DNA from 2 places in the Ruegeria sp. BC2 genome. Region 2 is predicted to be linked to the other one. Evidence: riboswitches for the same ligand, from Rfam matches in the RefSeq annotation. Region 2 holds a riboswitch; the other holds the start of a gene.
What was found. A riboswitch is a leader RNA that binds a small molecule or an ion and turns the genes downstream of it on or off. The one in region 2 is predicted to bind cobalamin.
Positions count from the first base shown of each region.

Region 1: it holds a riboswitch for cobalamin, as region 2 does, so the genes downstream of both, ACR0CU_RS15685 (DUF1636 family protein) here and ACR0CU_RS08565 (DUF1636 family protein) in region 2, are expected to answer to the same signal.

Region 1 covers NZ_JBQFUQ010000004.1:133,108-137,618, forward strand. The annotation lists gene ACR0CU_RS15670 (hypothetical protein) at 1-382, opposite strand, end outside; gene ACR0CU_RS15675 (hypothetical protein) at 438-737, opposite strand; gene ACR0CU_RS15680 (hypothetical protein) at 1,101-1,400, opposite strand; cobalamin riboswitch at 2,045-2,252, shown strand; gene ACR0CU_RS15685 (DUF1636 family protein) at 2,356-2,754, shown strand; gene ACR0CU_RS15690 (ABC transporter ATP-binding protein) at 2,751-3,557, shown strand; gene ACR0CU_RS15695 (ABC transporter substrate-binding protein) at 3,554-4,507, shown strand; gene ACR0CU_RS15700 (FecCD family ABC transporter permease) at 4,508-4,511, shown strand, end outside.
Region 2 covers NZ_JBQFUQ010000001.1:1,720,245-1,724,755, forward strand. The annotation lists gene ACR0CU_RS08555 (NAD(P)-dependent oxidoreductase) at 1-218, opposite strand, end outside; gene ACR0CU_RS08560 (LysR family transcriptional regulator) at 327-1,202, shown strand; cobalamin riboswitch at 1,275-1,479, shown strand; gene ACR0CU_RS08565 (DUF1636 family protein) at 1,562-1,945, shown strand; gene cobW (cobalamin biosynthesis protein CobW) at 1,948-3,003, shown strand; gene cobN (cobaltochelatase subunit CobN) at 3,010-4,511, shown strand, end outside.

The DNA.
Region 1 (4,511 bases), on a different contig from region 2:
GCGATTCCCCTGGCGCGAGTTGGCCGACGAGCTCGGCGCCGGTGGATCCGGCATCGAATGTGACGCGCTGGCTACCTGTAGACCCGGAAGCGCCGTCCATGGCTCCGCCACCATCATCCATCGCCTCGACAACCGACATCTCGCCAATGCTTCCGTCCTTGTACGCAATGCAGCGCCAAAGTGTTCCGCCGGCGTCACGCAGCATGACGAGCGTGCCGGCTTCCGAGAACTGTGAGCTTTCGATCGTACCGGATTGACCGTCCGGTCCACCGACCTGTCGCAGATGGTCGATACACGCGTCGTCGGCGTCTGACATGGCCAGGGCGGCCGTTCCGCTGATCGCAAGTGCGGGTGTTAAAAGATTCCAAAAACTGCGTTTCATAAGCAGGTCCTCTGTCGGTCTATCGTAAATGTTGTGTTTCCGGTGAGCAGAAACCTCACTTCGCTTCCCGCAACTTTGCCAGAAATTCATCGCATGCCTGTGCGCTGCCGACGATCTCGTCCGTCGTTTCAATTCCTTGCAATGATGCCATCTCGGAGTTCACGCGATTGAGGATCTGATCTGCTTGCTCGGCGGTGATCAGGTTCTCGGCCTGAGCTCCCTTCAATGTGGTGCACACACCGGCGGACAAGCCTGTCGCAACGCCGACACCCATCGCGGCCCCGCCGCCCAAGGTCATCGCTCCAACCACACCGAGGATGAGCCCGATCACAAGCCCCAAGATCACTTTTCCCATGTTTTCCTCCTATTTTGCGGGAAAGAGTTCCGCCTTCATTCCTGGCGCAAACCACGTGCCCATCTGCATATCAAAACCAGTGCCAACAGGTTGAGCACCGGTGCAATCGCCGCGAGCCACGGTTTGGCCGACTCTGAGAAAAGGTCCAACGCAAGGACCCAAGGCAGACCCAGCGGCAAAAGGAATACGCCGGACAATGGGTCTCGTTCCTGTCCAAACCAGCCAAAAGTGCCCGTCACAAACGCAAACAACGCCAACAGGTAAAGGGTCGCGAACGCGATGATGGTTATTCTGCAGACCAAGCCGGACCTCAGCGTATCAAGCCAGTGCTGCGCAGCCGATTTCGGCTACGCATCAAACCGGTCACAACGCGCCTTCGTCGCCGAGGAACTCGATACCAGCTGTCGCGCCATCACTGTAGGCAATACAATTCCACGGAGCCCGATCCTCTCCAACCCCAACGGTAACTTGTGTTCCAGCCTCGCTGAACGCGGATGAGAGCACGACCACTTGCGAATTGTTTGTTGTTTTGGCCACGTCTCGCAGACACGCCTGTTGAGCGGGTGTCAGTTCGGCAGGTGCGCTTGACGTGCTGGTGTCGTCACAGGCCGCTAGCAGTACGAAACACGTCGCGCCTGAAATCATCATGACTTTGTTAATCACTTTCTTCTCCTTTTGGGTTTGTTGATACTTGTGGAATAGGTGGTCCTTTTTGCGTGCTCACGTCTATGCGGTCCCCGGTTTTGCCGCCAAAGACATGGCTGGCAGACAGATATTCTGCCGATCCCCGGGACCGAAAACAAAGCGTGCTGACGCAATGACGTCATGGGCAAAAACCGGTGCGAAGTTTCGAGGAAGGGTTCGTACGTTAAGACCGGGCACCGCGTCCTCCCAACGCTGATCTTTTTGAAATGCCTTCCGACCGCCAGCACTCACTCCAGCAGTCGGAAGGGCCCGACGAAACGGGCGACAGCGACAACAACGGAGGTAAAGCTAAAGTTGTGTCGAATTCGTATGTTTGAATCAATCACAGGATAAATCAATGATTTTTCCGCGCGTAAATTTTGTACGCTTGCCAACGATAGGCTTCTGCATTCAAAGAGAAAAGGCGAGGCCGCTCACGGAGGCTTGGCAGTCAGCCCGCTTGCACCGCCGTGTTTCGGGACCTTCCGGGCCATCTTAAGCCAGTTGGTCAGAACGACGTAATTCACCGCCCGGTCTGTCGCTCAGGTGGTGCCGAAGGGTCGCCGGGACACCTCCATTGTGCAGCCGCCCAGAACGTCGTTGACAGTGCAATCGGTTTCATGGATGAGATTGGCGCTGATGGTTCCCGATCGTTTCGGCGGTCGGGTAAAAGGGAATACGGTGCGGCGCCGTTCTGACGCCAACTCCGTGACTGCCCCCGCAACTGTAGGCGGTGTGCGACCCCCGGATGCCACTGGGCCGATAGGTCTGGGAAGGCGGGGCAAGCCATACACCGCGAGTCAGGAGACCTGCCATCATCAAACGCAACTCAACCCGGGCGGGGTGTCCCGGAAGGAGGCCAAGATGGCATTTTCGGCTTACGCCGCTGACATGACTGGTTCCCTTTCCGCCCCGCGATTTCGCGGAGGGCGAAATGAACCGACAATCAACACATCACATCACGGTTTGCCTATCTTGCCGACCCAAGAGCGCAGCCGTACGCCCCGGGCCTGACCTGATCGGACGATTGCGCGCCGCGCTGGCCGAAGACGACGGTTTGGCAGGTTTTGACGTTTCCGGTGCGGCCTGCATGGCCGGGTGCACCCGACCCTGTACCGTCGCCTATCACGCGCCGGGCAAGGCATCTTACCTGTTTGGCGGCCTGACGTCTGAAGAGACCGGGGCATTGGTGGAATTCGCCCGGCTGTACCAGCAGTTGCGCGATGGATGGTGCAGCTCGGTCGACCGCCCGGCCGGGCTTCGCCACGCGACGCTGGCCCGCATTCCAGCCGCGATGGCTGCGTCTTCGGAAAATGCGGATTGCGCCTCATGAGCGCGCCTTTGCTGTCGGTGGATACCGTCACCTGGGCGCCGCGAAAACGAGCGCCGTTGGTGCTGCACGAGACCAGTTTTGCGCTGATGCGCGGGCAGGTCATGGGGGTTGTGGGGCCCAACGGTGCCGGCAAGACAACCCTTCTGCGGATGATCTACGGCTATCACCGTCCGTCCTCGGGCGACATTCTGGTGGACGGCGGGTCCGTCAAAAGAATGGCCCCCAGGGCGCTGGCGCGTCAGGTTGCCGCCGTGCTGCAGGAGCAGCCCTCGGATTTCGCGCTGACCGTGCGCGACATCGTGGCGTTGGGGCGGGTGCCGCACCGGTTGGGCCTGTCCACGCCCGGCAGTCGTGACCACCAGATCATCGAATCCGCGCTGCACCGAATGGATCTGCAAGGGTTTGCCGACCGTGGGCTGGCCACTCTGTCCGGCGGCGAGCGTCAGCGTGTGATGGTCGCGCGCGCCCTTGCCCAGGAACCCCGGATTCTTGTGCTGGACGAGCCTACCAACCACCTGGACATCCGCAACCAGCTAGAGGTGTTGCGGCTGATCCGGGACCTCGACCTGACGATCGTCACCTCGCTGCACGATCTGAACCTGGCCGCCGATGTCTGCGACCGTGTTCTGATTCTGAAGAACGGTCGACCCTGCGGCTTTGGCCCAACCCAGACAGTGCTGAGTGACAGGCTGGTCTCTGACACGTTCGATGTCACCGCCCGGCAAGAGCAACTCAGCCTCAGTCACAAACCTCACCTGACCTATCAACTCCCCAATCCCCAACCAGAAGGAAGCTTGGAATGAAACCGACCACCCTAGTCCTGGGCTTGGCTTTGGCCGCCAATACCGCGATCGCGGAAACCACCGTGCAAAGTTGCAATCGAACCGTCACCTTTGACGAACCGCCCAAGGCGGCGATCTCGAACGACGTGAACCTGACGGAAATGATGCTGGTGCTGGGCCTGGCCGACCGAATGGTGGGATATACCGGCATTTCCGGCTGGAAGACGTTGGACGAGGACATGCGCGCCGGAGTGCAGCAACTGCCCGAGCTGTCGGCCAAGTATCCCAGCAAAGAGGTGCTGGTCGGCGCAGATGCCGATTTCTATTTCGCGGGCTGGAACTACGGGATGAAAGTGGGTGGCGAGGTGACGCCAGAGACGCTCGAACCTTTCGGGATCAAAACCTACGAACTGACTGAAAGCTGCATCCATATCGGCGACAAGCCCAAAGCCAGCATGAGCGACATGTACAACGATCTTCTGAACCTCGGTCGTATCTTCGGTGTCGAAGACAGGGCGCAAAAGCTGGTCCAGGGATATAAGGCCGAACTTGCTGAGATCACATTCAGCCTGAATCCTTCGGACGAACCGCTGCGTGTCTTTGTCTATGACAGCGGCGAGGATACGCCGTTCACTGCCGGCCGCTATGCCATGCCGACCGCTCTGATCGAGGCCGCAGGCGGCGTCAACATCATGGATGATTTCGAGAAAAGCTGGGCGACCGTCACCTGGGAGGAAGTCGTCGATCGCAACCCCGAAGTCATTGTGATCGTCAATTATGGCGACGTCGCCGCCGAGCAGAAGCGGGACTTCATGGTCAATAATCCTGCATTTGCAGATCTGGACGCGGTCAAGAACGATCGTTTCGTGGTCCTGGAATATGTCGAGGCCACGCCCGGACCGCGCAACATCAAGGCGGTTCGGAAGCTCGCCCATGGCTTTTGGGGCCCGGCTGCCTCGGTCGGCAACTAAATGC
Region 2 (4,511 bases):
ACTGCGTCCGAGGCAGCGGGCGACGGCAGGCAGGTGATGACCGCATCGCAATCGCGCATCATCTGGGCCGGGCTTTCACCGGCTTTTGCTCCCTTGGCGGCGAACTCCGCCACAAGATCGGGGTTCAGGTCGTGTACCGTCAGGTCGATACCGTCGCGCAGCAGCGACCCCGACAGCTTGCCCCCCACATTGCCCAAACCGATGAAACCGACCTTCATGTTCTGCCCTCCCGCAGGCGCAATTTCGTTGGCACGAGTATTTCCGTTGCCCATCGACAAAAGAAACGAATAATAAGTCAATCTAAATGCAAAATATTTTGGTGCTGAATGGACCGCCTGCCCAATCCGGCCTGGCTGCGCAGCTTCGAAGCCGCCGCCCGCCATCTGAATTTCACCACCGCCGCGCAGGAACTGGGCCTGACCCAGACGGCGGTGTCGCTGCATATCCGCTCGCTCGAGGCGGACCTTGGGCAGCCGCTTTTTGCCCGCAACGCCCGACACCTGTCGCTGACCGAGCTGGGCCAGTCCTATGCGCTGACCGTGCGCCGGGCGCTGTCGGATATTGCGCTGTCCACCAACAGCTTGTTCGGCCCCGCCTCGCGGCAGGCGCTGACCATCCGGGCGGCGATATCGACGATGACCTACTGGATCGCGGCCGAGCTGCCCGCGTTCAGCGCCCAGCACCCCGAGATCCCGGTGCGGCTGGTGTCACATATCTGGAACGACTCGGCCGCGCCTGCGGATGTGGACGTGGAAATCCGGCTGGGCTATGGCGACTGGCCCGGAGTTGCGGCCGAACAGCTGTGCTCGGAACGGCTGGTGCCCGTCTGCCGGGCGCAGGACCCGGCGCCAGACCTGCAAAACGGCCCGTTGATTCACATTCTGGGGTATGAGGACAACTGGGCGCGGTACTTCGAGGCCACGGGCACCGACCTGCCCGACCGCCCCGCGCGTAATTCGGCGGATACGACCGTCACGGCGCTGCAACTGGTGATGGCCGGCGCTGGCTATGCCACCGTTCTGGAGCGGTTCGCGCGCAACGCCATCGCCCAGGGCGCGCCGATCCGGGTTGCGGGGCCGGCGATTCCCTTTGCCCAGTCGCATTATCTGATCCGCAGCGTCAGCGCGGCGCCTCCGTCCATCCCTGCCCAGTTGTTCCTGGCCTGGCTGCGCGACCGGCTGGACGGCGATGCCGCGGATTGATCCCGGCAAGTCGCTTTTTCGATCCGACGCGAGGCACTTGGCCCCGCGCGCTTGACAACCCCCCTGCCCGTGCCGCATGTCGCTTGCGTTGGTGTCTGTGCAAGCAGATGAAAAGGGAATGCGTCAGCGGTTTTCCGTCAAACGCAGCCGCCCCCGCGACCGTGACCGGAGAGGGTGCCCAAATGCCACTGGCCGCTGGCCGGGAAGGCGGGACATCCGACAGAGCGCCGCTCTGACATCCGCAAGCCGGGAGACCTGCCAACGCCCGAAGACAAACCGGACGGGGTGTTCCGGTGTCGGGCCCATGTCCGCAACGTGGCCCGCGCATACCCCGTCCCCCGACAACCGAGTGAGGGGGGATGAGAGACGTGACCGAGACCACACCAGTCGAGCTGCTGGTCTGCACCACTTGCCGACGCGGGCTGCCCATCGAGGATGACGCCCAGCGCCCCGGCACGCTGCTGCACAAGGCACTGGCAGCCGCCGACCTGCCCGCGGGCATCACCCTGAAGCCGGTCGAATGCCTGTCGAACTGCGATCAGGGCTGCTCGATCGTTCTGCGCGGCGGGCCGTCGCGCTGGACCTTCGTCTATGAGAACCTGAACGAATCCGACCATGTCGAGATCATCGTCGAAGGCGCCACCAAATATCTGGCCGCCGATGATGGCCTTGTGAAATGGCGCGACCGCCCTGAACATTTCCGCAAGAACTGCGCCGCCCGCATTCCCCCGATTGGAGCCTGAGCATGAGCACCCTCGAAAAACTTCCCGTCACCGTCATCACCGGCTTTCTCGGCTCGGGCAAGACCACGCTGATCCGCCATCTGATGCAAAACCCGCAGGGCAAGCGGCTGGCCGTGGTGGTCAACGAATTCGGCGACGTGGGCGTCGATGGCGAAATCCTGAAAAGCTGCGCGATCCCCGACTGCCCGGCGGAAAACATCATGGAATTGGCCAATGGCTGCATCTGCTGCACCGTGGCCGATGACTTCATCCCCACGATCGAGGCGCTGATGGCGCTCGACCCGCGCCCCGATCACATCCTGATCGAAACCAGCGGTCTGGCCCTGCCGAAACCGCTGCTCAAGGCGTTCGACTGGCCCGACATCCGCTCCAAGATCACCGTGGACGGCGTGATCGCTCTGGCCGATGCCGAGGCCGTGGCCGCAGGCCGCTTCGCCCCGAATGTCGTGGCGGTGGATGCCCAGCGCATGGCCGATGACTCGATCGACCACGAAACGCCCCTGTCCGAGGTGTTCGAGGATCAGATCTCGTGCGCCGACATCATCCTGCTGACCAAGCCTGACCTGGCCGGCCCCGAAGGCGTGGCCAAGGCGCGCGAGATCATCGCCGCCGAGGCGCCCCGCCCCCTGCCCGTGGTCGAAGTGGCCGAGGGTGCGGTGGACGTGCGCGTGGTGCTGGGGCTGGAGGCCGCAGCCGAAGACGACATGGACGCCCGCCCCTCGCATCACGATGGCCATGACGACCACGAACATGACGATTTCGAAAGCATTGTGGTCGAGCTGCCAGAACAGACCGACCCGGCGCAGCTGGTCGCCAATATCGAGCGTCTGGCGAACGAGCTGAACATCCTGCGGGTCAAGGGCTATGCCGCCGTTCAGGGCAAGCCGATGCGCCTGCTGGTCCAGGCGGTCGGCGCGCGGGTGCGGCACCAGTATGACCGCCCGTGGAAACCCGAGGAAGAGCGCCGCTCGCGCCTTGTGGTCATCGCCGAGCATGACGACATCGACGCCGACGCTATCCGCGGCATCCTGACGGGCGTCACCGAGGCCGCCGAGTAAGCACCGATGCACGTCGTCTTCCGCGAAAGCCACGGGCTCGAAGAAACCGAGACCCCGACCGATCTGGGCCAGAGCCCGGCGGATCTGGTGGTGCTGTCCTTTTCGGACAGCGACCTGGGGGCTTTCGCGGCCGGCTGGCATCGCGGCGGCGGGCCCGAGGGGCGGATGCCCTCGTTGCGGCTGGCCAACCTGACGGCGCTGAAGCACCCATTGTCGGTCGATACCTATGTTGAGCAGACGCTGGAGGGCGCCAAGGGCATCCTGATCCGGCTGATCGGCGGAGTGCCCTATTGGTCCTACGGGTTGCAGCAGGTGCTGGCGCTGGCGCAGGCCAAGGGCATCGCGCTGGCGGTGCTGCCCGCCGACGGGCGCGAGGATACGCGGCTGGACGACTATTCCACCCTGCCGGTCTCGACCCTGCGGCGGCTGGCGCATCTGTGCGACACCGGCGGCGAGGTGGCCGCGCAGGCGGCGCTGGCGCAGATGGCGCTGGCGGCGGGACTCTATGCCGGGCCGGTGATGGGGGCCAAGACTCTGCCCGACTGCGGCGCGTGGTGCCCGGATCGCGGCGTGATTGCGCCCGAGGACGCATTCGCGGGCGAAGGCCGGCGCATCATCGTGACGTTCTACCGCGCCTACCTGACCGCGGCCGATACCGCGCCGGTCGCGGCCCTGATCCGAGAAATCCGCGCGCGGGGTCATCAGGCGGTAGGGCTGTTCGCGCCCTCGCTCAAGGCGCCTGCGGCGGCGGAATGGCTGGCCGAGATTATCCCCGAGATGACGCCCTCGGCGATCATCAATGCCACCTCGTTTTCGGGCAAGGGTGCGTCGGGCACATCGCCCTTGGACGTGGCGGGCGTGCCGGTATTTCAGGTCGCGCTGGCCACTTCGCGCCGCAAGGCCTGGGCCGAGGCCGAACGCGGCCTGTCGCCCGCCGATCTGGCCATGCATGTGGTCCTGCCCGAGGTGGACGGGCGTATCACAGCCGGTGTCGCCTCGTTCAAGGAGCCGGGCAAGCGCGACCCGCATCTGGAATATTCCCGTTTCGCCCACCGGCCCGAGCCCGACCGGATCACCGCCATCGTCGACCGGGCGATGGCCTGGGTGGACCTGGCCGAGAAGCCAAAGGCGCAACAGGTCCTCGCGCTGGTCTTGTCCACCTATCCGGGCAAAGACTGGCAGATGGCCCATGCGGTGGGGCTGGACGCGCTGGCCTCGGCCGAGGCGATCCTGTCCGACCTGCAGGGCGCCGGCTATGACACCGCCCCCGCCGAACCGATTGCCGATACCCTGCTGGACGCCCGGATTTCCTGGCCGGTCTCGGCCTACCGCGCGGCGCTGGCGCAACTGCCCGAGGCGTTGCGCGCCGATCTGGAAACCGTCTGGGGCGCACCCGAGGACGACCCGGCCTGCGCCGATGGGGCCTTCCACTTCACCGCGCTTCGGCGCGGCAAGGCGCTGGTGGCGTTACAGCCCGAACGCGGCACTCCGGAACTGCGCGACGACGA